2 regions of the Spirosoma liriopis genome follow, and region 2 is predicted to be linked to the other one. Evidence: riboswitches for the same ligand, from Rfam matches in the RefSeq annotation. Region 2 holds a riboswitch; the other holds the start of a gene.
The links. Region 2 has a riboswitch for thiamine pyrophosphate ahead of thiM (hydroxyethylthiazole kinase). Riboswitches for the same ligand answer to the same signal wherever they lie in the genome.

Region 1: another riboswitch for thiamine pyrophosphate. It lies ahead of thiS (sulfur carrier protein ThiS); the one in region 2 lies ahead of thiM (hydroxyethylthiazole kinase).

Annotation. Positions count from the first base shown of each region.
Region 1 is NZ_JALPRF010000006.1:40,755-56,891, forward strand. It holds gene M0L20_RS24500 (alpha/beta hydrolase family protein) at 1-1,368, opposite strand, end outside; gene M0L20_RS24505 (helix-turn-helix domain-containing protein) at 1,888-2,724, opposite strand; gene M0L20_RS24510 (aldo/keto reductase) at 2,725-3,696, opposite strand; gene M0L20_RS24515 (thiamine phosphate synthase) at 3,995-4,600, shown strand; gene moeB (HesA/MoeB/ThiF family protein) at 4,586-5,665, opposite strand; gene thiH (2-iminoacetate synthase ThiH) at 5,662-6,801, opposite strand; gene M0L20_RS24530 (thiazole synthase) at 6,798-7,583, opposite strand; gene M0L20_RS24535 (thiamine phosphate synthase) at 7,570-8,214, opposite strand; gene thiC (phosphomethylpyrimidine synthase ThiC) at 8,211-10,109, opposite strand; gene thiS (sulfur carrier protein ThiS) at 10,106-10,309, opposite strand; TPP riboswitch at 10,492-10,583, opposite strand; gene M0L20_RS24550 (HupE/UreJ family protein) at 11,093-12,454, opposite strand; gene M0L20_RS24555 (DUF3500 domain-containing protein) at 12,557-13,690, opposite strand; gene M0L20_RS30370 (DUF3500 domain-containing protein) at 14,034-14,318, opposite strand; gene M0L20_RS24565 (LytR/AlgR family response regulator transcription factor) at 14,463-15,167, opposite strand; gene M0L20_RS24570 (sensor histidine kinase) at 15,164-16,137, opposite strand, start outside.
Region 2 is NZ_JALPRF010000001.1:2,063,936-2,080,072, forward strand. It holds gene M0L20_RS08635 (serine hydrolase) at 1-369, opposite strand, end outside; gene M0L20_RS08640 (DUF3037 domain-containing protein) at 425-799, opposite strand; gene M0L20_RS08645 (HipA family kinase) at 786-1,583, opposite strand; gene M0L20_RS08650 (siderophore-interacting protein) at 1,806-2,630, shown strand; gene M0L20_RS08655 (serine hydrolase domain-containing protein) at 2,733-3,848, shown strand; gene tenA (thiaminase II) at 3,976-4,626, opposite strand; gene thiD (bifunctional hydroxymethylpyrimidine kinase/phosphomethylpyrimidine kinase) at 4,631-5,437, opposite strand; gene thiE (thiamine phosphate synthase) at 5,434-6,060, opposite strand; gene thiM (hydroxyethylthiazole kinase) at 6,057-6,863, opposite strand; TPP riboswitch at 6,915-7,016, opposite strand; gene M0L20_RS08680 (M16 family metallopeptidase) at 7,112-9,946, opposite strand; gene M0L20_RS08685 (hypothetical protein) at 10,020-10,415, opposite strand; gene M0L20_RS08690 (acyltransferase family protein) at 10,412-11,581, opposite strand; gene M0L20_RS08695 (hypothetical protein) at 11,643-12,416, opposite strand; gene nagB (glucosamine-6-phosphate deaminase) at 12,766-14,739, opposite strand; gene M0L20_RS08705 (Gfo/Idh/MocA family protein) at 14,875-16,017, opposite strand; gene M0L20_RS08710 (NUDIX hydrolase) at 16,126-16,137, opposite strand, start outside.

The DNA of each region.
Region 1 (16,137 bases), on a different contig from region 2:
AAAAATCAGTTCTCCTTGTCCAGTTGGCTTTTCATAGCCCGTTATCGTTTCAACTGTTTTTTGTAGCGTAGAGATGGATTTACCTTGACGCGCTTTATGGCTTGAAAGGTATTTTTGGGTCAACGAAAATAAGGATTCACTCGGTAATGAAGCTAAAGCCTGTCCGTTAGGAGTGACATACAAGTCCGCTTCTTTGAAAAGAGGAACGTTAAGATCCGTGGAACTGCCGGGATTGTTCAGGTATTTTTGAAAAAAGGTGTAGCAAGCTTCTCTATTTTTGACCGTTGAGATGTGCTCTGCATCATCTTCCACCATCGCTAAGTCAGTTCCTTTTCCGAAAGCGGTATAGGCTCTCTGCGCTTCATGGAACAGATCACGGGCTCCCTGAATACTGAATATATCCCGTGTGGTGCTGACAATTAACGTCGGTTTAGGTGCGCGGACCTCCAAATAATCAGCCAGATCAAGCCCATGTTCAAGCCCATAAAGCAAATTTTGTTCAGCATCCTGGGGGCCTCCCGAGCGCAGTAACTTATCGTACGTAGTCAAGTAACATTCCGGCGCAGCAGCTACGATCCGGTCGTCCATTGCGGCAATGTATGTGCATTGAGTGCCTCCTCCCGAACGACCCGTAATCCCAATGCGGTTTGGGTCTACTTCTGGACGGCTAACCAGATAATCGACCGCCCGGATTCCGTCCCAGATGAAATAATTAGCCGGGGAAAGTCCAGCGATAAACGATTGAACTCCGGGATACGAATGCTCATTGACGGGTAACTGTTTAACGACTGAATCGTCGCCGTACTGTCTTCGTTCACCCTGACCGATGGGGTCGAAAGCCAGTACGACAAAGCCTTTTTTGACATAATTGAGAATCACGCGCTGGTATGGCTCAGCCCTAAAACCGCTTAAGTTGTGACCGCTGCAATACACGATAGCCGGAAGCTTACCTGTACGATTCTTGGGGATAAAAAGGCCTGCTGTAACAAAATAATTAGGTCTTGATTCGAAGTAAAGCTTTTCTACGCTAAAATCGGCCCGTTGAATTCGGCCCGTGATCACTGGATTTAGCTGCGTTTTTTCGGGAAACGGACCGATTGCAATTGCGAGTTTTCTACGAATTTCTGCTTGCCGTTTTTGCCAGTCGGACTTCGATTTTATCTTTTCGATGGCAACTTGTCGCTGAGCAAGCTGGGTAAAGGCTCGCTGGCATAAATGCCGGTACAAACTGCTGGACGGTACGGCTGCTTCGTAATTCCAGTATGGTAAAACGGATAGCTCCTGCTGGGCTAAAATAGCATGGGAAACCAGTATAAATAAACCAATTAATCGACTTCGATTCAGCATAGCACGGTGATGGGCAGTCATAAATTTGCAGCGTTAGCAACCTGGATTTTACGCCATAGCTGGATTGCGCTCAATTTCAGATTGGGGGATAGAAACCAGCTAATTTCCTTCGTTAAAAGCCCATAACTGAAAACCTCTACCTACCAAGTTTTTGACCCGTAGCCAAACTTCGTAACCAAGTGTAACAATTGCTTACAAATCAGTTATAATGTATAGAAAGATTGGGTTAGTGAAGGTGTTTTGATGCGCGTTCATTACCAGTTAACGAGAAAGGGCCAAAACAGTCTGTTCTGGCCCTTTCTCGTTAATTAAAATTGCTTACAGTCTACCGCCATATATGGACATGGCAAGACCTCCATACGAGTGACCATCGTTTATATTTCCGTAAGCTGTTATACCAACACCAATCCATTTAAGGATTGCTACAAACCGTGCCCCAAGGGGTAAGCCGACGGCTGAATAGTTTGTTTTCTCGTATCTACTGATGGTAATAGCGGAGCAAGGCTGTGGGCGAATGAGCTAGATTTTGGCAGACGGCGCCTATGGTAAAAGTAAATTTGTTGGCGCATGACTCAGCGCAGTGGGTGACATGCCGAACTTTTTCTTGAAGGCATACGAGAAGTGAGAAATCGTTTCAAACCCCAGTTCGAGGTAAATAGCTGAGGGTTTTTGCTGTTTAGTTTCGATAAGGTATTTGGCTTCGCTCAGCCGCCTGTCCTGTAGCCAGTGACGGGGCGGAACACCAAAGGTTTTACCGAAATCACGTTTGAAAGCGGCCAGGCTGCGGCCAGTAAGCTGGGCGAACTTTTCAATAGGTACATTGAAATGAAAGTTACTGAGCATAAACTTCTCCAAATCAATTTTGTAAGGAGCAGAAAAATTGAACAGTAAGTCGCGAAGCTGGGGCAAAGCAAGCAAGAGTAATTTGACGCCCTCTTTCAACTTCAGAATACCCATCTCGTCGGTTAGGCTTGCTCCCGAGCTGCGAGCGTAGGGAACAATCGACTGAAAATAGCCTTGTAGGAATTCGTTGGTTGGGATTAAGGTATTGAGCAAACCAGTATACTTCTGGTTTGCTTCGAGCTTTTCTTCTAACGCAATCTTACGCAGCAGCTCCTCCTGCAACGATATGACAATAGTTTCATAGTTACCTCCGGGGGGCGGAACTTTGGTAAGCGTGCCCAATTGGTTTTTGCTGATCAGCAGCATGTCTCCACCGGTCATCGAAACGGTTTGCCCGGAGGTTTCTAGGATAAACTCGCCTGAAACCTGTAAAATCAAGGTGTGATGGTTCCATACACATACTTTCTCCCTTCGCTCCGCAGAGTGGTACGAATAAAAGATCACACCGGGTAGGATTTCGGCTGGACTGGTCATTTAGCGTTGTAAGTAAGTGCCACCACGTATGGCACCGACAGCAAATGTAGCGTTTAACGTATTCATCTCTTCTGGGGTGAATTCAATAGCCATCGCTTCCATATTCTGGGGCAAGCGCGACCGACGGCTCATACTTACTAACGGCATAATATGGTCGCCTTGTTCCTTTACCCAGGCAATTGCCAGCTGGGTTGGCGTACAGCCTTTGCTGTTGGCTAGTTGCTTTAAGATGTCGACTTTTTCCAGATTATGAATCAAATTGTCTCCCTGAAAACGAGAGAAATGATTTCGATAATCGTCTTGGGGCAGCGGGGCATTCAACTCACCGGTCAACAAGCCTTCCGCCGTATTAGCGAAGGCCACGACAGCAATGCCTAATTCCTTAGCGGCAGGCAGCAGATCATTTTCTATTTGACGATCCGCCAGCGAATAGCCGATCTCCAGCGCACTAATGGGATGAATGCGGTTGGCTTGGCGAAGTTGGTCAGCCGTAATTTCCGAAACGCCAATGGTACGCACTTTTCCTTCTTTGATCAAATCGGCAACCGTCCCAATAATGTCTTCCAGCGGTACGCTGTTATCCATTCGACTAGGCTGGTAGAGATCAATGGTGTCAATTCCCAAGCGGGTCAGGGAATAGTTGATAAAGTTCTTGATCGCGACGGGGCGTAGATCCATCCCCAACCATTGACCGTTGTGAAAAATAGCCCCAAATTTTACGCTGATGAAGGCATCATCGCGTCTTCCTTTGATGGCTTTGCCGATCAGCAGTTCGTTATGACCAGCCCCGTAGAAGTCGCCGGTGTTTAAAAAATTAATACCTCTGTCCAAGGCTTCCTGGATGGTGGCAATGCTTTCGGTTTGGTCAGGAGTAGCCCCGCCCCAGATCGAAGACATCCGCATACAGCCTAAACCAAGTTTGGAAACGAGTGGTCCGTTTTGACCTAGTTGAATTTTTGCGATAGTTTTCATGCCACAAAGATCAATCTTTACAAAACGTGCTAGTTTCTTCTACGGCTCAGCTATTTTGCTTGTACGGCTCATCGAAGCTAGGACAAGACTAGTGTTTGTAGGCAAATGAGATTGGTATAGACCAACTGTTATCTATATCGTAGCAGCGAATCAGCTGTCTTTGTTTCCGCCCTTTTTATTCTACACGGACTTACTAATAAAGTGACTGTTAGAGTACAGTGGAAGGTTTATTAAGGTCCCCAACTAAAACCATAGTCGATAAAACTAAAAAATAAAACACATCGGTTATATTTAAGCAATGACTACTTTTCAGCTTATTGGAATCGCCGACGAAAACCGACAACGTCCATCCGAAAGCACGCTATTGGCTTTGCTATCTGGTGGACTCGACTATTTTTATGATCGCTCGGCTGCGGCTGAAACCTCACTGAAAAGCAGCACGAACGCTCGGTCACGTACGTTGCTAGCCGCTCCAAACCCTGGTGAAGTTCGCGCTCCGTTCCGCTGGCACCTGAAAGAAGCCGACCGTTTGCGTTTGTTTGGCAACGAAGAACCCCTTTCCGAAAAACCGTTTTCGACCAGTATTCATCAACTGAACGACTGGCCAACTCTAGCCGGTCAGGTTGAACTGGTTTTTTACAGTCCGATATTCCCAAGCATTAGCAAGCCCGGCTACGGTCCTACGGTTCAGCTAGGAAGGCTGGCCCAGCAGATTAAGCTCATCCGCGAACAGCACGGACATCGGGCTTTACCTCGCCTGATTGGCTTAGGTGGCATTAGCGCCAATAACGTACGGCTGGTCCATCAAGCGGGTTTCGATGGGGCGGCTCTGATGGGAGCGCTTTGGCAAAGCCCTAACCCCGTGGCTGCTCTCCAACAAATCAGGGCGTCAATCTACACCTAGCCGCCGAACAGCGTTCAGTCCACCCGCCAGATTCAGCACATTAGCGTAACCATGTTTTCTTAGAAACTGTACCGCCTGACGACTTCGTCCACCCGACTGACAATGGATTACAACCGGACGATCTGCCGGAACGCGTTCCGGGTGCTGATGTAAAGTTCCCAAAGGAATCAGGGTACCGTCCAGGTTATCCTGCCTATATTCGTCAGCCTCGCGAACATCGATCAGCAGCGGAGCATCGGGAGAGGCCATCCAGTCGAGGAAGGCAGCCGCGTCCAGTTCAGGAACGAAATCGACCGCTTCGACCGGGCTACAGACAGGTTGCAGATCGGGTAGCGACTGAATAATTTTGTTGGCGGGGTCGGCGGTCAAGGAGAACGTACTGAACGAGCACGTCAGGGCGTTGAATGTCAGTAAGGTTCCGCTTAGCACGTCACCGATACTCGTGATGAGTTTGATGGCTTCAGCCGTCATCAGGCAGCCGGTAATGCCGGGTAATACCCCCAGAACCCCCACTTCTCCGCAGGCTTCCAGTTCACTCGGGTCCGGGTACAGGCAGCGGTAAGTGGGACCATCCCCATAGTTGAAAACGCTAACCTGTCCTTCAAATTGGTAGATCGAGCCGAACACCAGCGGTTTGTTCAGCAGCACGCAGGCGTCGTTGACCAGATAGCGGGTCGCAAAATTGTCGGAACCGTCGATCACCAAATCATACGCACCTAATGTTTTGAGGATATTAGTCTTATCCAGAAAAAAAGGGTGTGCTACAACCTGAACGTGCGGATTCTGGCGATTCAGTAACTGAGCAGCTACCTCGGCTTTGTTCTGCCCGACATGTTCCGGCGAAAAGAGAATCTGCCGTTGCAGGTTACTTTCGGCCACGCTGTCGCCATCGATAATGCCCAACGTACCAACGCCAGCAGCCGTCAGGTACTGGGCCACCGGGCATCCCAGCCCACCGGCCCCCACTAAGGCTACCCGCGAACGCTTGAGTTGCTGCTGACCCGTCAGACCAACCTGGGGCAGTCGAATGTGTCGGTCGTACCGATTCAGTTCGGCTTCAGTCATAGCTGTACCAGTGTTTTGTCCCAGTCTTTCCAAACCGGCTCGTAGCCCTGCCGTCGGATCACCTCGGCCATCTCAGCGGGACTGCGTTCGTCGGAAATGGCGAACTGTTCGAGCGATTGCGGTTCTACCACGTAGCCCCCCGGATTGGTTTTTGATCCGGCGCTTAAGCTGGTAATTCCCAATTTCAGTACGTGATCGCGGAAGCGGGGCGTTTCGCGGGTGGAAAGCGATAACTCAACTTCTTCGTTGAACAGACGATAGGCACATATGAGCTGAACCAAATCGCGGTCGCTCATGCACCGATCGAAGCTTTTGGCTGTTATCGTATCGTTTTCAAGCAGGTCGATGGGGCGCAGACGGGGGAAGGAGACGCTGTAGCGAGTTTGCCAATAAGTCCGTTCCAGGTGTTGCAGATGAGCCGCCGTAAAAAAGCTATCCGTACGCCAGTCTTCCAGCCCTAACAAAGCCCCTAGTCCGATGCGATGAATACCCGCCCGGCCCAGTCGATCCGGCGTTTCAAGCCGATATAAAAAATTTGATTTCTTACCCTTCGGATGGTGATTCCGGTACGTAGCCTGGTGGTACGTTTCCTGGTAAACCAGTACCGTGTTCAAACCTTCGCTGATTAGTTCCTCGTACTCTGGCTGGTCGAGTGGCTGTACTTCCATCGACACCTGAGCAAAATACTCCCGTAGCAGCCGAATGGCGTTTTTCAAATACGGTACGCCGACGGTTTGGTTGGCTTCCCCCGTCACCAGCAGGATATGTTCGTAGCCCAACTGCTGTACAGCCTCAGCTTCCCGCCGGATTTCGTCGTCGGTTAGCGTCCGGCGCCGGATTTTGTTGTCCAGACTGAAAGCGCAGTAGGTACAAATATTCTGACACTCGTTCGAGAGGTACAGGGGAGCGTAAAGCTGGACAGTCCGGCCGAAACGTTGCTGGGTCAATTGATGACTAAGCTGCGCCATCGGTTCCAGGTACGCCTGAGCCGCCGGAGAAATCAGCGCCTTGAAATCGTCGAGTGTACGCCGGGACCGCGCCAGTGCCTGTTCAACCTGTTGGGGCGTGGTCGCGTAAACGTCGCGCAGAACGGTATTCCAGTCGTGCCGATCGAACCAATTATTTTCGTTTTTCATTCGTCCAGGAAAGCGGTTAGTGGACTACTCGCCTGTGCATGAGAAACAGGTTGCGCGAGTCGGGCTTCGTACGCCAGTCGCCCGGCTTCAACGGCGAGCCGGAAGGCCGTGGCCATCCGAACCGGATTACCCGATACCGCCAGCGCCGTATTGACCAGAACGGCATCCGCCCCCAGCTCCATCGCTGCGGCTGCGTGCGATGGAGCACCCAGTCCCGCATCAACAATCACCGGTACCCGGCTCTGCTCAATGATGATTTCCAGAAAATCCAGCGTGCGCAACCCTTTGTTGGAACCGATGGGTGCACCCAGGGGCATAACCGCAGCCACGCCCACATCTTCCAGTCGTTTACAAAGTACAGGATCGGCGTGGACATAAGGAAGAATTATGAAACCGAGTTTAACGAGTTCTTCGGCAGCTTTCAGCGTTTCGACGGGGTCGGGCAGCAGGTACTTCGGGTCGGGATGAATTTCTAGTTTCAGCCAATTCGTCTCTAGCGCTTCACGGGCCATCTGTGCTGCAAAGACGGCTTCACGAGCCGTCCGAACTCCGGATGTATTGGGCAATAGCTGAATTGACGGGTGTGCCAGATGCGTTAGCAGATCGTCCTGGTGGTCGTGCGCGTCGATGCGTTTGAGCGCAACGGTAACGAGCTGGGTTCCTGACGCTAATAAGGTAGCCTCCATCTGCTCCGACGAGCTAAATTTGCCGGTTCCGGTAAACAGCCGGGACGTAAATGTCCGGTCCGCCAGCACCAGCGGTTGGGTTTCAGAAGCGTTCATCGACAAGAGGTTTAGATGTTTTGGATACAAAAGATTGATAGAACAAGCGGGCCTGACCAACAGGATCGGCTGAACTACTGATAGCTGAAGACACCGCGATTCCGTACAATCCCGTTTCGCGCAGGGCTGGAACGTCGGCCAGCGTGATACCGCCAATGGCAATAATGGGCGTCGTGATTCCTTCCCCCCGTAGTGCCGACAGGATGGTCTGATAACCGTTCAGTCCCAGAATTGGACTTAGTTTCTCTTTAGTACGCGTGAATCGAAACGGACCCAGTCCCACGTAGTTGGCACCGTGCCGCTCGTGTTGCCGAACGTGTTCTAGTGTATTGGCCGTACCGCCAAGGATAAACCCATCGCCCAGCAGCTTCCGGGCTTCGGCAACGGGCATATCGTCTTGTCCCAGATGCACACCGTCCGCGCCGGTTTCACCCGCCAGGTTCGGATTGTCGTTAATGATCAGTCGGGCGTTGAACGCACGGCAGACCGCCAGCGTGTCCTGAGCCAGGTGTTTCCAGTCGGCATACGACTGGTCTTTCACCCGAAGCTGAATCCAGTCGATACCCCCCTGGCAAGCCAGTTGAGCCTGCTCGGGGTTGGTAACGATATAGTGTAAGGGGCTAATGGTCATACGTACAGTTGATTACCCTGTTCGGTAAATTCTTTCGCTTTGGTCTGCATGGCCTGGGTCAGTACGTTTTCATCTGTTAGGCCGTTTTGCTCGGCGTAGTCGCGGACGTCCTGCGTAATTTTCATCGAACAGAAATTAGGTCCGCACATGGAGCAGAAATGGGCAGTCTTGGCCCCGTCGGCGGGAAGCGTTTCGTCGTGGTATTCACGGGCGGTGTCAGGGTCGAGGGAGAGGTTGAACTGGTCTTCCCACCGAAATTCGAAGCGGGCTTTGCTCAGTGCATTATCTCGGTACTGCGCGCCAGGATGCCCTTTGGCCAAATCCGCGGCATGGGCGGCAATCTTGTAGGTAATCACTCCATCTTTCACGTCTTTTTTGTTCGGTAAGCCCAGGTGTTCTTTGGGCGTTACGTAGCAAAGCATAGCCGTACCAAACCAGCCGATCATGGCCGCGCCAATGCCCGATGTGATGTGGTCGTAGCCGGGAGCAATGTCGGTAGTCAGCGGGCCGAGCGTATAGAACGGTGCTTCGTCGCATTCCCGCAACTGCTTGTCCATGTTCTCCTTAATCAGATGCATCGGAACGTGGCCCGGCCCTTCGATCATCACCTGCACATCATGCTTCCAGGCGATTTTGGTTAGTTCGCCCAGCGTTTCAAGCTCCGCGAACTGAGCGGCATCGTTGGCATCGGCAATAGAACCCGGACGCAATCCATCGCCCAGCGAAAACGACACATCGTAGGCTTTCATGATGGCGCATATCTCCTCGAAATGGGTATAGAGAAAATTCTCCTGATGGTGCGCCAGACACCACTTGGCCATGATACTGCCACCGCGCGAGACAATCCCCGTTACGCGTCGGGCCGTTAGGGGAATGTAGCGCAGCAGCACCCCCGCGTGGATGGTAAAGTAATCAACACCCTGCTCCGCCTGTTCGATGAGCGTGTCTCGGAACAGCTCCCAGGTCAAGGCTTCGGCTTTTCCGTTTACTTTCTCCAGCGCCTGGTAGATCGGCACGGTTCCAACCGGCACCGGGCAGTTGCGGATAATCCACTCGCGGGTTTCGTGAATATTCTTGCCGGTAGAAAGATCCATCAGCGTATCGCCCCCCCAACGGCAGCTCCACACGGCTTTTTCAACTTCTTCTTCGATACTCGACGATACCACCGAATTACCAATATTGGTGTTGATCTTGACCAGAAAATTGCGACCAATAATCATGGGTTCGCTTTCGGGGTGATTGATGTTGGCTGGGATGATGGCCCGCCCGGCGGCTACTTCCTGCCGCACAAACTCCGGTGTGATATGCCCCTTCGGTGTGTTGGCCCCGAAACTCTGGCCCGAATGTTGGTGCAGCAACGCTGCCTGCGAGCCGGGTAACTGCTCGGTAATTAAGTCAATCCGTTGGTTTTCCCGAATGGCAATGTACTCCATCTCAGGCGTGATGATGCCTTTTCGCGCATAGTGCAACTGCGTCACGTTCTGGCCCGCGCTGGCTCGGTAAGGGTGCCGGATGTGGGCAAACCGCAGGGCGTTCAGCGATTCGTTAGCCAGCCTTAGATTGCAAAACTCCGACGAAAAAGCCGTCAGTTGCTCGACATCACCCCGATCCGTAATCCAGGATTCCCGCAGCCGGGGCAGCCCCTGTTTCAGATCAATGGCTACATCGGGGTCGGTGTAGGGACCACTCGTATCGTAGACCGTAACCGGTGTGTTGGGCTGGCGGATTTTACCGGTGCCGACATACGACACGGTGTCGGACAGACTGATTTCGCGCATGGCTACCCGGATGTCGTTCATCTGGCCGGGCACGTAAATTTTGCGGGAGCCGGTCAATGGCTGGCGCGTAATGGACGGCTGCGAGGGCAGCGTCGGGCGGTTGGGGTTCGTGCTCATCCTCCCTGGGTTGCTTGTAAAATAGTAATGGTTTCGTTGCCAGATAGCGGATACTGATTCCAAAGAGTACGGGGAACAATAGCGTTGTTCACCGCTACGGCAATGCCTTTCTTTTGAGTTAGCTCCAACTGCGTCAGTAAGCTTCCAAGTGAAGCAGTAGGCGAAGTAGTAACGGACTGATTGTTAACGGATACAGTCATAGTCGTACGTTTGAGGCTAAACGCAACGCCAGGGGCAACCGGAATCAGAAAGCAAGCGGAGAAATGAGTGCGAAAACCGAAGTGTGTCAGAAGCAACCACTGATGCGGCTTGCTTTAGGGACAAGTGCCGTGTTACACAAACACAGATGCCAATTGACAGACTAATGAAACGAGTCTAACCCGGTTTTATTCGCGCTTTTCCCTCCGCAGGTATTATCCTGTTCAGGTTCAAAGGGTGATCTCTCAGCCCGTCCGGGCACCCCTAAAGCTTCGCTGTTCAGCGGGGCAAATATATAAGATTTATATAATGTGAATCGCTAGTCGGTTCTTTTTTTTAGATAATGACCATACATCGAGCGGTGCTGACAGCACCATCCGGCGTTAAGGCAGCGAGGAGTCTTGATTTTTTTGATGGCAGCTGAAAAACTTTGCGTGCCTTTTCAAGTTCGGGTATAGTCTTGGTAAAAACCATTACAGTATACTACTTTTTATAAAGGGTTCACTCTCGTCATTAAGCACTCCTCGAGGGATTCATAATGCATTTGCTGACAATTTAAGGAAGATTAACCGGAGTAGACATGTGTCAAACAAGGGCATGGCGGCTTTTCGATAGTGATGCTCAGTAAGCCAGATAATATATATATGTAGTGAAGTACTTTATCACATAGCAGGTCAAAACGATATACTCGCTTGTAGCCTACCATGTAGTCAAGCGGTTCAGGTTGATTTCCTCAACCACTTGGAGTTATGATCAATCCTTTTTGTGAACGTGACCATTAAAACCTAGAATTCTTGAAGTTGACGCACCCGATTCGTACGCCAGGTGAGTAGTAATGCTAGTATTGCCAACACGCCCAATCCATAGGGCGCGTAGGGAGATACTAACTCGATTCCCTGTGTCAATGAATTCGGTTGACCCGTGATCCGTTCAACCACCCACGCAATAGCCGCTATGGCTGCCAGCAAGGCACCTGTCAACCGAACAAGTCCGTAGGCTTGTGTGCGGCTCAACAGCATCAACCAGGGTATGGTCAGCAAAATAATAAATAGCTGCATCAACTCAATACCCAGGTTGAAACCCAGAATACTTAGTGCCATGGGGCCCGCATCAAGTTGCAGATTGGCCAGCGAACTGGCAAAGGCAAGCCCGTGAATTAGCCCGAAGCCAGCCGATATCCAGGCTTCGCGACCTGGAAAAATAGGGCGAACGGCATGGATGGCAGACACGAGAATCGATACGGCTATCAAAATTTCAACCGGCTGCGAGGGAAGCCGTACCCAGCCTAGCGATCCCGCCAGCAATGTAATTGAATGGCCTATCGTAAAGGCCGTAACAATGAGCAACAGTTGCTTCAGGCTATAACGAACCCCGCCAAATCGGCCCCAGGCAAATCGTTGTCCTGGACCGCCCGTTACCTGCAACATAGCGGGTAGTAACAACACAAGCAAAAACAGCAAATGGTCTGTTCCGTCGGCAATATGCTGTATTCCCAGGTTAACCATCGCGGTAAAACCCGTCCAGAAGCTACCCGATGCCAGGTTAACCGACAGCGGTAAAATGCGATTATTAACAATATCCAGGCTAATTTCTCCTACCTGAACCGGTTCGGATTCGGCTAGTTGCCCGCGTACCCAGTCTTGACGTATCGACACCAGAATTTTATGGGTCATTACCTGGTGCAATACTACGTCGTAGTAAAAGGTAAACTGTCGTACGTCTTCGCCCTGACCAGATTGTCGTACCGGGGGAAGCATCTGTACCTGAGCCGTGAGTTCGCGATAAACGCCGTTGATTGGATTCTGACTTTCGTGGACGGTCAATTTGCCAACCGTTACGTTCCAGAAACGCCCGTCGGGACTTTGTGGACGGATATGCGTCTTGAGGTATTCCCTAAGTTGAGGACCCAACCGTGCTACCAGCCCTGCCGACGAGTCGTTTACGGCGTGCCCCCAAGCCGATTGCAGCTCCACGAGTGGAATTTGTAGCTCGGCGTCGATGCGGTTAGCATGAACGTTGAGCAGAACCACCGAGTTCGGCATGGGGTGAGCAGTCGCTAACTCTGGTCGGCCAATGGCCAGTGCGAGTATGGTCAAAATCAATCGCCATCTGGATCGACGACTATTGACAAAGCTTACTTTATTCACTAGAAAAGGCGTTAACATCGTGTTTCGCTTATCGCTGGCCACCAATCGAAGGTAATCAATCCGCGCTGTTGTACTCGTACGAGTTAAAGCAGCAATGACATCCTAATTGCCGCCATAATCGGCGGTGTGGTCGCGCCAGACGGAGTGGGAATGAGGGGTATTTCGGATAATTACTCCACCTTGGTAGGAGAACTCGATCCATACACTTGGTCCATCAATACGCACATAATCGCCCTGGGAACTCATGGCTGTCGTGCCTGAATACGAGACATACGTATTTGTCAATTCTGAGGTGTATTTCGTTAACACGGCCGCAGCCGTAGACGCATCCAGATCATTGACGTAAAGGCGAATGGCGTTTAGCACCAGTGTCTGCTTATCGCTACTCAGACTGCCTACCTGTAAGCCTGATTTGGTCGCTGGGAACTTCCCATCCTGTCCCGGCCCCAGTACCAAATCGTTATAACTGCCGGACAGTTTAGCCGTGGTTTGTTCGGTAGCGCTTAAACCCGTCAACAAGGCAGCAAAAGCGACACGTTCCTGCTCAAATGCCTGATACGTACGATTCCCTGCGGTGACGGCTGCCTGCGGCTCGGTACCTCGGAAAGCCGGTGTAACACCTGTGACCGCTCCCGCGTTGAACGTGATGGGCTGGGTATAGTGGTGGCCCGTTAACAAGATAGCCCATAAACTAGTGGTGCTAGGCGTGCCTAAAAATGATACGAAATAATTACCAGCCCCGTACGTAGATCCTCCACCAATCGTGTTTAGGTAATCATCGGCGACTAGGTTGCCCAGCATCTCATCATACCCTTCGTTCGTATTATTTAACGCCAGTACAGCCACCATCAGGTTGCGGAAAGCCGCCAGTTGGGTATCACTGAGCGCACCCAGGTTGATACCTACGCGTGCAGACATTCCTGCTGGTAAGTTAGACCATTTCTGTGCGTTGGCCTTCGAGTAACTCAATTGCACCGTCGATACTTGCATACTGCTCAAGGTAGCTTTGAAGGCTTCGGCCAGGCAAACGATTTGAGCGACGCCCGTCGAACCACAGGTTGTTGTTGTGGCTGTAGCTGACAGAGCGGTTGTAATTGAACTGGAAGCGTTTGTTGTTGACCCCGTCGTTGACCCCGTTGTGCTGGTCGCATCAACATCCGTTGATTTGCAAGATTCAAAGCTGGTACTAAAGCCCAGTAGGATCAGTAGGAAAAGAGTTACGTTGTTGCGTTTCATAATGTTTGCTGAATACGTTCTGTCAGCGCCTGATTGCTTATTTACGAGTACTTAAAACCGTTGATCGCTGTTGCAAAAACCGTCCGTGTTAGGGTAAAGAGTCGAAATGTTGTGGTGAATGAATCACATACTGGCAAACTATTCAATTCACCTTAGTGCCAAAAACGATGGAGTTCGCTGCCAAAACAAAAATCGGCTTTACTAAGCGGATATAGGAAAAGTAGTGGTCAACCCCGCCAGGTTAGGGGTAATTACCTTGAATTTGTGGTGAATCATAAAAATTACGGGGTTAAATCGAACCAAAGAAAAAGCGCACCAGCGCCCAAATTGGATGTGATGCGCTTCAAAACGAGGCACCTAAACCGACATTAGTTACCCCATAATCGCTGGTATAATCACGCCAGACGGAGTGGGAATGAGGGGTATTTCGGATAATTACCCCACCTTGGTAGGAAAACTCGATCCCTACACTCAGTCCATCAATGCGCATGTAGTCATTCTGACTGGCTACGGAGGTCGTACCCGAATAGGCGATATAGGTGCTGGCTAACTTCGACGTATATTTAGTTAAATAGTAGCAGCCATCGTATTCTCTAAATCGTTTACGTATAGCTTGATAGCGTTCAATACCAACGTCTACTTGTCTGAACTTAGCGTACCAACTAACTTACAGACATACTTTAGTGCTGGGTAATTTAGCGTCCTAACCCAAGAATAAGTTGGGGCAAACAAGCCAATTTTTTATTGAACAGAGGAAGCGTTTAGGGCTGATCTATTTCATGAACAGACTAAAAAAGTCTTTTTCGTAGCTACTTCCGACAGGAATTTCCTCCTCTCCGATCAGTATCATACGGCCACGAATCGACTGAATTTTGTCAATTGCGACAATGAAAGACCGGTGAACGCGAATGAATTTATTGGCTGGTAGTTTTTCCAGCATGGCTTTCATCGTAAGCCGCAAGACTAAAGGATGGCCTTCCTTTAAATGAATTTTCAGGTAATTATCCAATCCCTCGACAAAAACAATGTCGGCAACGGTAACTTTTACCAGGCCGTAATCCGCCCGAAAAAAGAGGTGCGCCTGCCCAGGGCCTTGATTGTTCATGTCCTGGTTCTGCTGGAGTGTTCGCCACCGCGCTTGGGCTCGCTGCGTCGCTTTGAAGAAACGATCGTACGTGTACGGTTTTAAAAGGTAATCGACGGCTTCCACTTCGTAACTTTCCAGCGCATATTCGCTATATGCCGTCGTAAAAATAACGAGGGTTTGCTGGGTGATGGATTTAAAAAAATCCAGTCCCGACTCCTTCGGCATGTTGATGTCCAGAAAGATCAGATCGACGGGGTTTGCTTCCAGATACAAACGAGCTTCGCCAGTTCGGGTAAAGGTTTTGACCAGATCTACCGTGTCTATTCGGCTACAAAAGGCTTCGATAACATCGAGGGCCGGCCGTTCGTCGTCAAGGGCAATGGCTTTCATTCGGATAAAGTCAGATTAAGACTGACTTGGAAATCGGTCGGGTTATTGTCAATGGTTAACTGGTGGGTATCGGGGTAAAGAAGCCGCAACCGCTCTCGGGTATTTTGCAAACCCACACCCGTTGAATTTTCGAAAGAACTGACCTGAACTTTTTTATTGGCGACATAAAGATCCAGGTTACTACCTTCAATCCGGATTCGAATATCAATCCGCGATTCCTCGTCCGGACTTACCCCGTATTTAAAGGCGTTTTCAATAAAGGAAAACAAAAGTAAAGGAGCGATTTCTCCGTGCGTCTCATCCCCTTCAAGTCGGTAGTTCACCTGAACCGCATCACGTAGCCGAGCTTTTTGAAGATCAATATAGTTACCAATGTAATTAATCTCTTTAGCCAGAGCCACTTTATCTCGGTGCGCGTCGCGAATGATATAGCGCATGAATTCCGAGAGTTTGACAATGGTATCGGCTGTTCGCTCATCCTGCCGAATGGCGAGCGCATAAATACTGTTGAGGGTGTTGAAGAGAAAATGCGGCTGTATCTGCGCTTTAAGCTGCCGAAGTTCAGCCTGCAACTGGTCATTTTCAACCTGATGGAGCCGACTAGCCGTCTGGATGGAAATAGAGATAAGCGAACTGACACTTCCTAACAAGAAAAAGATGGCTAGCTTGACCGGAAGGAGCAGCGTAAAAGGCGGTCCATGAGCGTCGTTCGGGCGTTCACCATCTGGCGGATGGGGTGGGCCATCTTGATGTGGCCCCCGGTACCGATCAAATGGCTTAACAACAGGTCTATTCTCGTCGTGATGTGATTCAAATTGTGGGGTATAGGGGCCAGTCATCATCATCTCCTCCACAAAGAGTTGACGAGCCCAAACCAGCGGAGTATTTTCTTTTGGGGGTTTGAAGAAAAACCACTGCTCGATCCGATACGGGAAATAAACGGCGGCCAAGACGCAGCTAACCGCTATAA
Region 2 (16,137 bases):
GCTGTAGGCGCTGTCAATTTGCATAGCCGTAAACTTAGTCACCTTCGGATTTTTGAGGTTATTCAGTTTTTCCAGCGAAAGAAGCGCCAAGGGCAATTTTACCGTAGACGCCGGATTGAAGTAACTCGTGCTGTCAACGTTGAAATAATAATTCGTAAACGACGGCTTGTTCCGCTTGTCGCGGTCGATCCGGGTATAAATTAGTTGCAATCGGTAGGAGTCTGAATGTCTGATGACTTCCTGAAAGACCGGGTTCTGGTTGGTAGCAAACAATTTGGTTAGAAAAGCATCAGTCCGGGGCTGCCCGTAACTGACGGTCGCTAAAGCGCATAGTATACCGATAAGCTTTTTCGGAACGGATAAGGACATAGGCATGAAATGACACAAAAACGAAAGTATCTGATTTCGCATCTGCCCGGTTCGCTTAGAGAACTTGCTGCGTAAACAGCCGAGCCAGCGTTTCGCCAGCATCCGTACACAAGCCCGGATGGACAGGCGAGGTCTGCACCACCGTACTGCGCATAGCCGTTAGCCAGCGAAAGCGAGACGCTATCGCCAATTGGCCAATGGCTCCCCCCTCTTTGCGTCCGGCACAGATTCGCTCAAAAGCGCGTAGACGATCGTAAAGTTCCTCAATATCCAGCTCAGCGGAAAAAGCCCGAAGTCGATTTTCGTTTAATTCGAATACCGTTTTCAGAAAGCCTTGTGCTGGACAATACACAATAACGCCAACATTCAGAAACTCTTCTCGCTCAACGCGTGGCATAACCCGAATAACGGCGTACTCAAACAAGTGCATTTCTAGCCTCCTTTGCTGCTTTGACAAATAATTCTGATGTGGCAACCCGGTTCGCTAAAAATTGGGCGTATACCTGCCGCTGTTCATCTGCCGATTCGGGCATGGATTCATTGGTGAGCCATTCGTTAGGAATCAACGCAACGATTGACTCAATACGCTCAGTGGTAAGAATCTGCCGGAATTGTGCATCAACCGCATCGAGTTCGGTCGCCTGTGGTAACAACACATGATCTTTGACCTGCGCGAATGGTCGGCGGCTTTGCTCTTCCCAGTTTTGCCAGGAATGGTGAAAATAAAGTGATGCGCCATGATCGATCAGCCACAGTTCTTTGTGCCAGATAAGCATGTTCGTGTTACGCACAGTCCGATCAACGTTTGTAATCAAACAGTCGAGCCAAACAATTTGCGAAGCCAGTAGCGGATCGACGGTCGTTACCAGCGGATCGAATGTGATGGAGCCCGACAGGTAATGAAGCGCCAGATTAAGCCCCTCACTGGCTCGAAGCAAATCCTGAATTTCTTCGTCGGGCTCGGTTCGGCCAAAGGCTTCATCCAGATTGGCAAAGACAAGTTCAGGTATCCGTAACCCAAGCAATTGCGCGATTTCACCACCGATCAGTTCGGCAATAAGCGCCTTCGTGCCTTGCCCGGCCCCGCGAAATTTCAGTACGTACAGGAAATCATCATCGGCCTCAACCAGGGCTGGCAATGACCCGCCTTCGCGCAACGGTTTGCCGTACCGTATTACATTAACTGTCCGAAGCTCAGGTTTGGTAGCACTCACAATGATTCGTTCAAATTGAGTCGAAACCCACTCAAGGGCCGAAACTGGGAAATTTCGGGAAATTTAAGCCTTTTTGACAAACCAGACTGCATAGCCTGTCCGGTTGTTGGATAGGCTCAACAACTATTTTCAATCTTTCTTCTCCAATGGCTTTTAATTGACAAATACTCAGTTTAGATTTATTCTAAACAATCTACGATACCCAGAAGGATCATACTACTCATGAACACAAGAGCGCCACGGCCTATTATCCTCGAATCAGCCCAAGTTGTCCACGTCCGCGACATCACTCCGCATATGCGACGGGTTGTGGTAGCCAGCGACGGCCTGATTGGCCTGTCTGGCCTGATGCCCGGCATCCACCTTAAAATCTTACTCCCCCAACCGGGTCAGGAAAAGCCTCTACTGCCAACGTTCGATGCGAATGGGCAGCCTTTACCAGTACCCGACGAAAGCCGCCCGACAGTTCGGACATATACCGTACGGTCTTTCGAGCCGCAGACAGGTGAGTTAGCGATTGACTTCGCTCTTCACGGCGATGAAGGTCCTGCTTCGGCCTGGGCCACGCACGTTCAGATCGGTAATTATCTGGGTGTAGCCTTGCGACCCAACATTGCTTATCGGGAAGCCGACTGGTATTTACTGGCTGGGGACCAAACCGCCTTACCAGCTATCGGAGCTATTCTGGAGCAATTGCCCGCTACCGCTAAAGGAGTAGCCTTTGTCGAAATTCCCGATGAAACCGAGGAACAACCACTAGAGTATGATGCGGATATTCAATTGCACTGGTTGCACCGAAACGGTATTGAAGCGGGTAAAAGCTCCCTGTTGCAGGAAGCTATTTTCGAAACTGTCATCCCCGATGCGCAAAAACAAACCCGCTTTGTCTGGGTAGCTACGGAAGTTATGGCGACCAAGGAAATTCGGGATTATCTGCGCATGAAACACCGGTTGGCGAACCACGAGCTACATGCAGCGGCTTACTGGAAACTGGGCATGACCGAAGATGCCTACCATGAACTGCGCCACCGGGAGGCCCAACAATAGGACAAAAACGGCAAATCGAGGCAGGTAGCTAAGATTGTTTCCGCGTTTCACCGCGAATGCTACGGGAATGGCTATTTTTAGCCATCCCATTGTTTGCCACTGATGAAATTTCTCGTTCACTGCTTCTTTACTTCTTTATCCTGCCTGACCGTATTTTTCGTTTCCTGTAGTCGACCACGAACCGGCTCATCAGTTCAACTGGAAGCGCAACTCAACTCACTTTTTGCCAGTGCTCCTGATTTTAGCGGTGTCGTGCTTATTGCTGACAAAGGAAAAGCCGTTTATCAGAAAGCGTTCGGCTACAAGAGTTTTGACACAAAGGAGCCAATCACCCTTTCGTCAATTTTTGAGCTAGCCTCTGTCTCGAAGCAGTTCACGGCTATGACGATTATGATGCTCAACGAACAAGGCAAGCTGCACTATGACGACCTGATCGAAAAATATATTCCGGGATTGCCGTACCCGGGCATCACAATCCGTCATCTGCTGAACCACACATCGGGGTTACCCGATTATCAGGCGGTGATGGACGAGCATTGGGATAAGAGCAAAGTGGCGAACAATGGCGATAACATCGCTTACCTGATTCAATACCACCCACCCCGGCTGTTTGAACCGGGCGAAAAATATACCTACAGCAACACCGGTTATATGCTGCTGGCAAGCATTGCTGAAAAAGCGTCAGGGCAGGATTTCGTTGAATTTTGCCGGGAGCGGATTTTTAAGCCGGTCAATATGACGCAAACGGATATTCGCACTGGTGAGGACAAACGCAAACTAGCGAACATGGCGTGGGGACATATGTACGTTCCAGAAAAAAAGCGATACGTCCGGGCCGACTCATTCCCGCAGTTCGATTACTCGATTTGGCTAGGAAACCGCAAAGGGCCGGGTCGTGTCAGCTCTACGGCTGGCGACCTTTTGAAATGGGACCGGGCCTTGTACGCTAATCGTCTGGTTAGTCAGCAGACACTAACCGATGCCTTCACCCCGGCTAAATTGAACGATGGGACCTTGTCACCGTATGGCTTTGGCTGGAATCTCAGACAGAGCGATAAACTGGGTAAGATTGTATGGCACGATGGCGACAATCCCGGCTATAAAACGCAGATTGTCCGGTACATCAACGCCGATAAAACAGTGATCATCCTTTGTAACAACGCCCACGAAAAGTTGCCAAGTATGCTAAAAACGATAGAGTCTTTGATCGAAGAGTAGCTTAGTTGTGGTGTCGGGTTGGGCCTGAATTCGAGTGGTGTCGGTTTCTCAAAACCGACAAGAGGTATTGCTGCCAAGTGTCGGTTTTAAGAAACCGACACCACTCACCCGACACCACAACGATCACTCAAACGAGCCATCGATTTTGGGTATACGCATCGTTCCAGAAATACCACTCCAACCGACTCGACACCCGAAAAGCCTCCTGCATGTTCGCCCGCTCGGTTGGGCTTGCTAGCTCGGCAAACTGATCGGTTAGCCGGAGCATCTGTGTCACCGACTGATCAAACGCATCACCAGCGTAGGTGTCTATCCAGGCGCGGTACGGATTTTCCCGAATGGCCTGCTGGTAAATGTACTTGCCTACCTGCCGATAAATCCAGAAGCAAGGCAGTACAGCGGCTGCTCCTACGGCAATGGATTGCAAGGATGTCGTTGCCAGCAAATAATTGGTGTAAGCAAAACAAGCCGGCATCTTGGTTGTCTCCGGCTCAATGGCGTACAGCGAAAAATACGTTTCGTGCAACGCGCGCTCCACCAGGATTGCATTCTGGGCGAACTGCGTGAACTGAAGCATATCGTCTGGGTTTGCGGAGCGAGCGGCCAGTTGGCTCAACGCCCGACTGAAATCAGCCAGATAAAGCGCATCCTGCTGAATGTAATACTGAAATGTGGGCGATGGTAGACTACCTGCCATTAACTCTTCCACAAAACCGTGGCTCAGAATGACTTCGTACACAGGAGCAATCTCCTGCCAAAGTTGGTCCGTAAACGTCATAGCTTTATTGCCAAATGCTGTAAAAATGATGAACTGGCCCATGTCCGTGCCCCAGTCGATAGCCGGCCCCAGCCTGAAGCGCCTGCGTAAGATAAGCCTTAGCTGCACCTACAGCTTCAACCATCGACAGCCCCTTAGCCAGACCGGCAGCAATAGCCGACGAAAGCGTACAACCCGTTCCGTGTGAATTGTTGGTGGGTATGCGCTCCGTTTGGAACTGGTGTTGTTCGCTCCCGGAAATATACAGCAGATCCGTGCTCTCAACCGTATCCAAGTGACCGCCTTTTACCAGAATAGCACCGGGACAAAGTTTCGCCAGATCGACAGCCGCCGGGTACATATCAGACTCGGTTTCAACCGGTCGGCCTAACAGCACACTTGTTTCGGGTAAGTTGGGTGTAATAATCGAAGCAATGGGTAGCAAATAGCTTCGTAAGGCGTCAATGGCTTCGTCCTGCAAGAGTTTATCCCCACTTTTTGCCACCATCACAGGATCAAGCACAATATTGGTTACCTCAAATTCGGTTAGGGTTTCGGCTACCTGCCTGATCACTTCCGGCGTATGCAACATGCCTATTTTGACTGCATCAGTACCAATGTCGCTCAGGACAGCCTTCAACTGCTCAGCGATGAAGGCAGCTGGTACGGCTAAAATATCCGTCACGGCCTGGGTATTTTGAGCTGTCAGCGCCGTCAGCACCGACATGCCGTAGCAGCCAAGCGCCGAAAACGTTTTCAGATCAGCCTGGATACCGGCTCCCCCTCCACTATCGGAACCGGCAATGGTCAATGTACGTGTGTAAGTTTTCATACGCTTTCGTCAATGAGTTGGATAAGCGCGCAGGTAGCTTCGTAAGGAGACGGATGGCCACAGATAGCCGAGACAACCGCGGCACCTGTTACGCCCGTTTGCATTACCTGCTGAATAGTGGATGCGTTGATACCACCGATGGCAAATGTCGGCAGGTTTGTCTGGGCACAGATTGCCCCCAGACCGTCCAGGCCAAGTAAACTGGACGTGTCCTGTTTTGTACCCGTTGGAAACACAGTTGCGACGCCCAGGTAATCGACATCGGCATCCGTTATCGTCTGTAACTCGGCTAAATTATTGACGGATAAACCTATCACCTTTCCCCGTCCAATCAGCGAACGAACCATTATGGACGGCATATCGTCCTGACCGACGTGGACACCGTCAGCATCAACGGCCAAAGCCACATCAACCCGATCATTGATGATCAGTTTAGCGCCGTAGTGCTGTGTAATGCGTTTAACCTCCGCTGCCACAACCACAAACTCTCGCGTTGACAGTTCCTTTTCCCGCAATTGCACCCACTTCACACCCGCCCGACACGCTTCTTCCACTACGAAGGGTACCGTGTGGCCTGCCGCCCGCGCAATCAGGCTGTCGGTGACCAGATACAGCGGGCTCACAGTATGGTTAATTTAAGCCGTTCGACAATATCCGATTCTGTTAACCCATACAGCGCATCCAAGAAGTTAAGCTGTAAACTACCTGGTGCCAGATTTTTCAGCGCAGCTAATTCGCCTGCTATTCCCATGACAGCCATCGCCTGGGTAGCGGCCTGAAAATAATCCGTGTCGACAGCCGCAAATGCACCAGCCAGCGCCGTAGCGGTACAGCCCATACCCGTTACTTTGGTCATGAGTGGGTGACCATTATCAATTGTTGCGGTCTGTTCGCCGTGGATAATATAATCTGTTTCTCCACTGATGACCACAACGGAACCCCACACCGAACTCAACCGCCGACCAGCGTCTACGGCGGCATCGGACCCGTACAAGCTGTCAACTCCCTTTGTCTGCGCGTTCAAGCCAGCCAGTGCCATAATTTCGGAAGCATTACCACGAATGATGTCGGGCGCAGCCAACGCTAACAATTCGGCGCTGACGGTATTGCGGTAAGTCGTAGCGCCAACACCGACGGGATCGAAAATGATAGGTTTGCCCAACTCCTTTGCCCGGCGCATGGCGAGTTTCATACCCGCAACGAAGGTGGCATCCAGCGTACCGATGTTAACGACCAGCGCACTCGCGATAGCCACGAAATCGTCTACTTCTTCCGGTGCGTGAACCATCGCGGGCGAAGCACCCAGCGCTAACAGGGCATTCGCCGTGTTGTTCATGACCACGAAGTTGGTAATGCTGTGGACAAGTGGAGCCTGATCGCGAATTCGCGTTATGTCGGCCCAGATCGATTGTGATGACAAATACATGTTGCTGTTGAAAGAGTTAGTAAACAGCAACTTTAGAGGAGAGGTAGCGACGTATGCGCCTTAACTTTTCCCTACGGCAGTACAAGCTGCATCAGGTAGTGAGGGTATTCTCTCAGTCTGGTCCACGCAGGCCAGACACCCCTAAAGTTGTCGGGCAAAGGTAGGCGATAACATTGGTAAAAGAAAAACGGCAGCCGGTACAGATCGATCCGTACCGGCTGCCGCTCTCAGCAGGTCTACCTTTGCCGTTACTTTTTCTCCGGCATCAGCACCAGACGAATGTAGTTTGACCCAAAATAGGTGTTGGCAGACTCTTTCGTGCTTTCAACGGTTACCTTGTTCAAGTGCTCTTTTTCGTGCAACACTTCATCGGGAGCATCCCCATTGTAGTACTGATTCTGTAAATAACCGAGCCAGAACTGATTGTCTTTCAACTGCACTTCGGTTTCGCGCTGGGTTTCGGCCTTGAACTTGGCAATGTCGGTGGGTAACGCCCCTTTCTGTTTCAGGTCGTTGATCAACTCCTGCGTTTTGGCAACCAGTTTTTCGACATTGTCGGGGGCGCAACCAAAACCAATCCGGAAGGTATAGCGCGGAACGGGGTATTTGCTGTAGGCCGCATTGGCGCTTACACCGTAGACGCCACTCTCTTCTTCGCGAAGCTTCTCGATCAGTTTGATTTCAAGCACTTCGGCGAGTGCATCGAGTTGCGTTGTCGTTTCGGGCGACCAGGTAAGATCACCACTGTAAACCAGTTGAACGCTTGCTTTTGGATCAAGCCCTTTATACACCGTTTTGCTGATCTGGCCAGAAGGAATCCGAATGCCAAGGTCTTTAAACTTCTCAGCCTTACCGGTTGATGGTAAACCGCCGAGGTATTTTTCAACTAACGGCTTAAGCTGGTCCTCCTTGAAATTACCGACGAAATAAAACGTGAAATCACCGGCATTCGCAAAGCGCTCCTGATAGACTTTCAATGCTCTGTCCAGATCAATTTTGTCCAAATCCTCTGGCTTGAGGGGCTGACGACGGGGATTGTTACCACCCAATGTCACCTGCACCGTATCCTGAAACACCCGCGCGGGTGTTGGGGTATTGATCTGATTTTGTAAGGCACTCCGCTGATTAGACAGGAAACCTTTTACTACGTCCGGATCTTTACGAGGCTGTGTGAAGTAACTATACAACAGTTGCAGCGCCGTTTCCAGATCTTTCGGAGCTGCGCTTCCGTTGACGCCCTCGCTCAACTCACCTACGTAGGGATACACGCTAACCTGCTTACCGGACAGAAATTTACCCAACTGAACCTGGTTGTAAGCCCCCGTTCCGCCCATGGCTGCCAACGTGGACGAGAAACGCGCCGACGTAAAATCGTTCATGTCGTAGAGCGAGGTTCCACCAAAGCTACTGGCAGAGAAAAGAATCTGATCGTTTTTAAAATTCGTCGGCTTCAAGACCACCCGAACGCCATTTTTAAGCGTCCATTCGGTCACATCAATATCCTTGATCTGCTTTTCGCTCACAACGGGCGAACCGGTTGGCTGCGTAGTCAGCAAGGGACTATCGATGGTTTTATCATCATAAGCGGTCAGTCCTTTTCCGGCGTTGTCAACGTAGCTGAGGATTTGCTCAACCGTTGGTAGTTTAGCCTTATCTTTTTCGGGAGCCATGACAATAACCGCCCGATTGTCATTGTGGATAAACTGATCGACCAACGCATTGACTTCCTGCAACTTGATACCATCCTGCTCTTTTTTGAGGAAGTTGTAGTAAAACTCAATGCTGGTGTACGGTTCTTTGTCTGTGAAATTCTGAACGTACTCATTGACGTAATTGACCGAACGAGTTTTGTCACGCTCGCTGTATGCCTGCTCAACGTTCGTCATGAATTCCTGCTTGGCCCGTGCTAACTCAGTAGCCGTAAAACCAAACTGCTTGACCCGCGCATTCTCGTCAAGCACTGCCCGAATAGCGCGCTCCACATTCCCTTCTTTGGCCACCGCAATAGACGTAAACGCGTCCAAGTTCCCCAGAAAATCACTGTAATTGCTGTAACCACCCAGGAACGGAGGATCAGCCTGTTGCGTCAATTCCTGAATCCGGTTACCCAACATCGTGTTGAACAGACCGCGTTTGATGCTTTCCCGCAGATCGTTCAGCGTTTTTTCCTTGATCTCGGGACGCTTATAAATGACCTGAATCACCGTGTTAGGCTGTTCGGGGTCCGTCACGATAGCAACTTTCGTGTCTTTGTGCGCCGGTATATCGTATTCGGTACGCGGCTTGGGATTCTTGACAACCGGAATACGTCCGAATTTTTCGCGGATGATTCCCTCGACTTCCTTTACATCAAAATCCCCAACGGCAATGACAGCCATCAGATCGGGCCGGTACCAATCCTGGTAAAACTGGCGAAGGGTTTCGGTTTTGAAGGTCGTCAATACCTGTTCGGTCCCGATGGGCAGACGCTTCGAGTACTGCGAGTTATTGAGCAGAATTGGAAAGTACTCGTCGCGCATGCGCTGTCCGGCCCCGCGTCCAAGCCGCCGTTCTTCCAGAATAACCCCACGCTCTTTATCTACCTCTGTCGGATCAATGGTTGCGTTGTGCGCCCAATCTTCCAGAATCTGAAACGCTTTCCGGAATACGTTGGCCGAATCGGTCGGAACGGGCAACTGATACACGGTTTCGTCAAAGCCCGTATACGCGTTCAGATCAGCGCCGAAACGTACTCCCGACGATTGCAGAAAGTTAACCAGCTCATTCTTCGGAAAATTCTTTGTGCCGTTAAACTCCATGTGCTCCATGAAGTGCGCCAGGCCCTGTTGATTGTCATTCTCCAGTACCGACCCCGCCCGGATGACCAGACGCAGTTCGGCCCGGTTTTTCGGCTCGGCGTTTTTACGAATGTAGTAGGTCAAGCCGTTGGGCAACTTACCGACTTTTACGGCCGGGTCGGTCGGGATGGGGCTATTTAGTGAAATTGCCGTTTTAGGAGCCGGCGATTTTGGTTTAGGCGCGGACTGCGCTAAAGCTATTGTAACACCGAGCAACATACCCAGTGTAAGCGGAAAACGTACCATTCGGTCGTTTGATATAAGGTTATAGTTCTGTAACTAAAGTATATGGTAATAACGACAAAGGTAGACGAAACGTTTATCGCTTCCACACTAACAAAACGGCAACGATAACGGAGGCTATCACCGAGAACCAGCAAATGGCAATTACCCATTTCATCGGGATTTCCCACATGGGTGGATGGGTCAGTGCTACGCCATCCTCTACATCAACAGTACCGTAGGAATTGCGTTCGTAGAAATCGTCCCAGTCCGTATAATCTGCAAAGCAGGCTAAGGCATTCAGTAAATCAGGAGAGGGCACTTCGGATGTTTGCCAAAACACTTGTAGTTCCAAAGCGTCGATGCGCTGGTGCGTGTACGTGTGGATACGATCACTCAACTGCACGAAATCACGGGGTCGCCAGTGCGATGACGGCTCCCAATTGAGAATGCGTTCGATCTGATACTTGAGGTCGGTAGTGTGCTGAGTCACACCTTAATAATAACATTTTTTCGGTACATCCACCACAAAATTCCAAACCAGATAAGCACGAAAGTCAACGCTCCGGCCAGCGATGCATTGGTTGGGTCCGAAAAAAGTGGTGCAATGAATGACCGATATAAGTACTCTTTCAGGCCAGTCTTTGTACCATCCGGCTGATCAACATGAATGAGGTTCATGATGCGGGGAATCAGACCCGACAGAAAGAAGACGGTAATAGCATTAATGCCGAACGCTACGAAAGGAAGCACACCGCGCCGGTAATTCTTCACGTCGATCACCCAATAACAAATCGCCAGTCCGAGCATGGCAAGACCACCCGCCAGCAAGACAAACGAACTGGACCAAAGCGCTTTGTTAATCGGGAAAAAGCTGTTCCAGATGAGCCCGGCTAACGTTGTCAGACAGCCAACCGTGAAAAGCCAGGCTATTTTCTCAGCTGGAGATCGGTCGGCCCGTAGCCACGTTCCCGTTAGTACGCCAAGCAATCCGGTACCAATAGCGGGAAGTGTACTGAGCAACCCCTCAGGGTCCCAGACTTTAGCGGGTTTATAAACGTGCGCGGGTGTAATCAATGTCCGGTCGAACCAGGCTGCCAGATTCGTTTCCGGTTCGAGGTTAGGGTAGCCCACACCGGGAACGGGTACCAACGTCATTAGTAGCCAATAGCCGATCAGCAGCACCGCTAATAGCGTAACTTGCTGACGAGAGGTTGTTTTCAGGAAGATCAGGGAACAGGCTAGATAGACCAGCGCAATCCGTTGTAATACCCCCGGTATACGAACGGTCGTAATATCGAATTTAGGAAAGAAATTCAGGAACAAGCCTAGCAGGAAAAGCGTCGCGCTCCGCTTCACGATCTTGCCGACAATACCTTTCTTACCTTCGTTCTCAAATTTTCCGGCTCCTCCCAACGCAAAAGTTATCGACACGCCGACGATAAACAGGAAAAAGGGAAAAATTAAATCCGTGGGCGTCCAGCCATTCCAGGCGGCATGTTCGAGGGGCGCGTAGATATGGCCCCAGTCGCCGGGGTTGTTAACCAGGATCATGGCCGCTACCGTGAGGCCCCGGAAAAAATCCAGCGATAGCAGACGTCCGGAAGCAACTGACGTTGATTTAACGTTAGCCGTACTCGTCGAGACAAACGATTGCATAAGAATCAGGAATAGATTACGAAACGCAGGTTTTTCGAAGGTACGACTAGATTACGAAACCTTAACCAAACACGTTCTTCAACTTCTTTTCCAGATCAGTTTCTAACTTCAGCAATCCCTCTGCGTTGGGTAAATACGTCAGAGCGCGGTGGTGCCGAAGATCAAACGGAATATCATTGACCGATTGCGTGATGGGAACAACGACCTTCCCGAGCGTGTGAGCGACGCCTGTTTCGTAGAATACGTTTGGATTACGATCGGTGAAATCGGTAATGACGGCTTTTGAGGTATAGATTAAATCAAACACGTCCTGAATAAGAATACTATTATCCCAAATATCGTCGGCTCGCCTACATTCAATGCCCAGTCTGGCGCATACATTTCGAATGGCGGTATACGTTCCGGTAAATCGAGCTTCAAATGGCATCATTACGGATAGTACCGTTGACTCAACGGGTTTGTCGGGTATTCGGAAAACGTCGGGCGCAAACGTAATTACACGTTCGGGAGCAACGACCTGAACGGTAGAAATATACTCCGGTATTACGCGAACCGAGCGGCTCATTGTTGCTTTTTTAGCCTCCACAAATCGCTCAATTTCGTATAGATTACTGCTACTTTCGCTGAGCAACTTCGACAAGACCTGCAAGCTATTCCCCTCATAATCATCATCTTTGAAGTCAAGGCTGCGCAACAGCCGGGGATGATCCTCAATCAGTTCCAAGCTGTCAGTCAGGTACGCTACCTTGATCCAATCGGATTTTGTAAAGTGATCCTGAATAAATTCATGCAGCGCAAATAGCCGAAGCGTTCGCTGCTTATTTTGTCTTGTCATGTTGTTGACAGAAGTTCAATTATAATACAACTATTATATAATGATGCAATTATATCTAAAATCTATATCACAATAACTAGTTACTCGATATTTTAATATCGCTAGTCCTTCATTTTCATTCACTCAGAAGTAAATCGGTATATTGTATGGTTGCTGCATTGGACCATTCAACTTGTAAGGCTTGTCTCTGGTATGGGGTCGTGTGGTGCCGGTTTCTCAAAACCGACAGTTGGCGTCATCAACCCGTGTCGGTTTTGAGAAACCGACACCACGTAGAGTCTCTATAGCAAGCATAAAAAAGCCCCGTATGAAACGTTTCATACGGGGCAAAAAACTATTGCTATTGTTCTTAATATTTCCAGCGGACGAAAGCTTCCATTGCTTCGTATTCGGCCAGACCAAGACGGTTATACAATTCAGCCGTACCCCGGTTGCGTTCTTCGGCACGTTGCCAGAACTCCCGCGAGTCGGTTCCCTGGTATACCACGCCGTCTTTCTGCGACTGGTGCTTGAAAATACCAAACCGTTTTTTCGTTACCTGGTCAGGCGACATAGGAACAGCCATTTCAATTTCGTGAATGTCCCACTCGGCCCAGGCACCGCGATATAGCCATACCCAGCATTCTTTCATGAAGTCGGCTCCTTTCAGGCGACGAACAGCTTCGAGAACGGCATCCAGACAAACTTTATGCGTACCGTGCGGATCGGCCAGATCACCAGCTGCGTAGATCTGATGCGGCTTAACTTCTTCGATCAGCGCCATCGTAATCTTGATATCTTCCTCGCTGAGCGGTTTCTTGGCGACTTTCCCCGTTTCGTAGAAAGGCATGTTCATGAAGTGAGCCTGCTCGACCGGAACACCAACAAACCGGCAGGTTGCTTTCGCTTCACCCATCCGAATAAGTCCTTTCACGTAGCGCACCTCAATCGTATCCATCTCGCTATCCTTCTTCTCCCGCAGCGATGCAGCCGCATCCTGGAAAATCCGGGTAGCTTCGGGGCTATTGATGCCAAACTTACTGTTGAAATCCACAACGTAATCAGCAAAGCGCAGGGCTTCGTCATCTGCCACAGCGATGTTGCCCGATGTCTGGTAGCCAACGTGTACTTCGTGACCCTGATCAACTAACCGCTGGAACGTGCCCCCCATCGAGATAATGTCATCATCCGGGTGTGGGCTAAAGATCAGGCAGCGTTTTTTGGCAGGTTGCGCCCGTTCGGGACGGTTCGTGTCATCAGCGTTTGGTTTACCACCCGGCCAACCTGTGATTGTGTGCTGAAGCTGGTTGAAAACGTCAATGTTGATATCGTACGACTGACCGTATTGGGCCAGCAGATCGCTCATTCCATTGTCGTTATAATCCCGGTCCGTTAATTTCAGGATCGGTTTATCAAGCGCCAGCGACAGGTACGTGACCGCCTTCTTCTTCATGTTGTTGTCCCACACAACCGAATCCACCAACCAGGGTGTTTTCATGCGGGTCAGCTCAGAAGCAGCCGCCGTGTCAATCACAAACAGCGCGTTCCGATGCGTTTGCAGGTAAGAAGCCGGGTTCAATTCTGTTACTAACCCTTCAACGGCTCCGCGAATAACCGGCGCTTTGCGTTCACCCCAGGCCAGCAGCACAACACGGCGCGCATTCAGGATGCTGGATACCCCCATCGTAATTGCCTTCCGGGGTGTTTTGGGCAGTCCGCCAAAATCAGCCGCTGCGGCAGCACGCGTCGAATTATCGAGCATCATCAGGCGGGTGTGCGAGTTGATGAGCGAACCCGGCTCGTTGAAGCCAATGTGACCGTTACCACCAATACCGAGCAGCTGAAAATCAAGGCCGCCAGCGGCTTCGATCTGGGCTTCGTACTGCTTCGAAAACTCAGCTACTTTATCAACCGACAGTGTTCCATCCGGCACGTGATAGTTTCCCTGTGGAATATCGACGTGATCGAACAGTTGCTCCCGCATAAACCGCCAGTAACTCTGCAACGAATTTGGCTCCATCGGGTAATACTCGTCCAAGTTGAACGAAACGACGTTGCGGAAACTAAGCCCTTCTTCGCGGTGCATCCGAATCAGTTCGGCGTAAACCGTTTTGGGAGACGAGCCGGTTGCCAGCCCAAGAATGCAGGGCTTGCCTTCACTCTGTTTCTGCCGAATCAGGTCAGCAATTTCCTGCGCCACCGCCAACGACGCAGCTTTCGCATCGGCGTAGATGTGGGTAGGAATTTTTTCGTACGTAATAGCCGATTGGATAGGGCCACCGGTAGGTAATACACCCGGCAATTGCCCGTCCAGGTTGTCGAGTAGTTGAGACTCCGAGATCATGCGCTATGCGGAGAGATTAGATAAGATACGGCAAATGTCGCAAAAAATCAGGGAGTTCGTATGACTACTCGGGTTCACGCGGGTATATTTTTAAATTTTTTTATTAATTGTAGCTATTCGTGACTGAACGGTCGTCTACTGACGTGCTAACTGATCCGCTCCAGCCGCTGTTTGCAGTGAATTTAGTCCGTTTTCTTCCCGAATGATGCGGTGCGTTTCCGGATAGTGAATAGCAGAAACCTGATCGCGGAACATCAACCGAAGTAGTTCACTGTAGAGATGCTGCTTCTCCGTCTCGAAGCCGTATCGAATCTCGATTTGCTGGTAGGCGTTGAATTCTTTGTGCCGTCCACGCAGTGGTAAATCCTTACCACCGATGTTGCCCGTTACATTGAGCTGGGCACCGGGAAACAGATCCATCAGCGCGCGTGTCGTTTCTTCGTCAGCCACGCACCGTAGTACGATGCGCGTTGGCACCCACTCAAAAAGCGTAATATCACCCCGTTCGAACAACAACCGCATTTCCTGCCGGTCCATCCGACCCGTCTGCGTAAAGCCGTGGTAAAAGTTGACCAGTTTGCGGCCCGTCTCGTCATCACCGTACTCCACCGTTGCCTGTACCTGATCTTCGATATCGTTGCTATTAGGCCGCTTCACGATCTGGGCCGATTTTACGGTTCCCTCACCGAGCCAACCCGAAAACATATCGAAGAAGTGAACGCCATGCTCGATGAAAATACCACCGCTTTTGCTTCGATCCCAGAACCAGTGTTCGGGTGAAAGCCCTTCATCACCGGCGTAGTTTTCGAAATAACCGTGCAGAAATTCACCCAGCAGCTTTTTATCGATCAGGTGCTTTATCCGGGCAAACATGGGATTGTACCGCTGCATGAGGTTCGTTACCATGAGCAGCCCTTTTTCCCTGGCCTTTTCGATCATTTCACGGCCTTGTTCTGGATTCATGGCCAACGGTTTCTCACAAATGACGTGTTTACCCGCGTTCAGCGCCAGCATGGCTTGCTCGTAGTGCAAAAACGGTGGTGTAGCGATGTAGACAACATCAACCTCCGGGTGGTTTACCAGTTCCTCCAGACTTTCGAGTTGCTCAGCACCGAAACGCTTAGCCGTTCGGATAGCTTCCTCCCGTTTTGATCCGGCAATTGCCACCAGTTTCGTGTGCGGAGTCTGAAGAAACTGCTGAACGGCAAACAAGCCAAAGCCACCCATACCGATCACTCCAATTCCAATTTCGCGGTTTTCCGACGTATTTGTTTCCATAGTAACACGAGTTGTATTCACGGAAACAACCGCCAGCATAAGCTTAATGTTGGATTAAGCTTACTTACCTAACTGATAAACAGCTGCTTTTAAGTAGCTTATTTCAAGCTAGACGAAGCT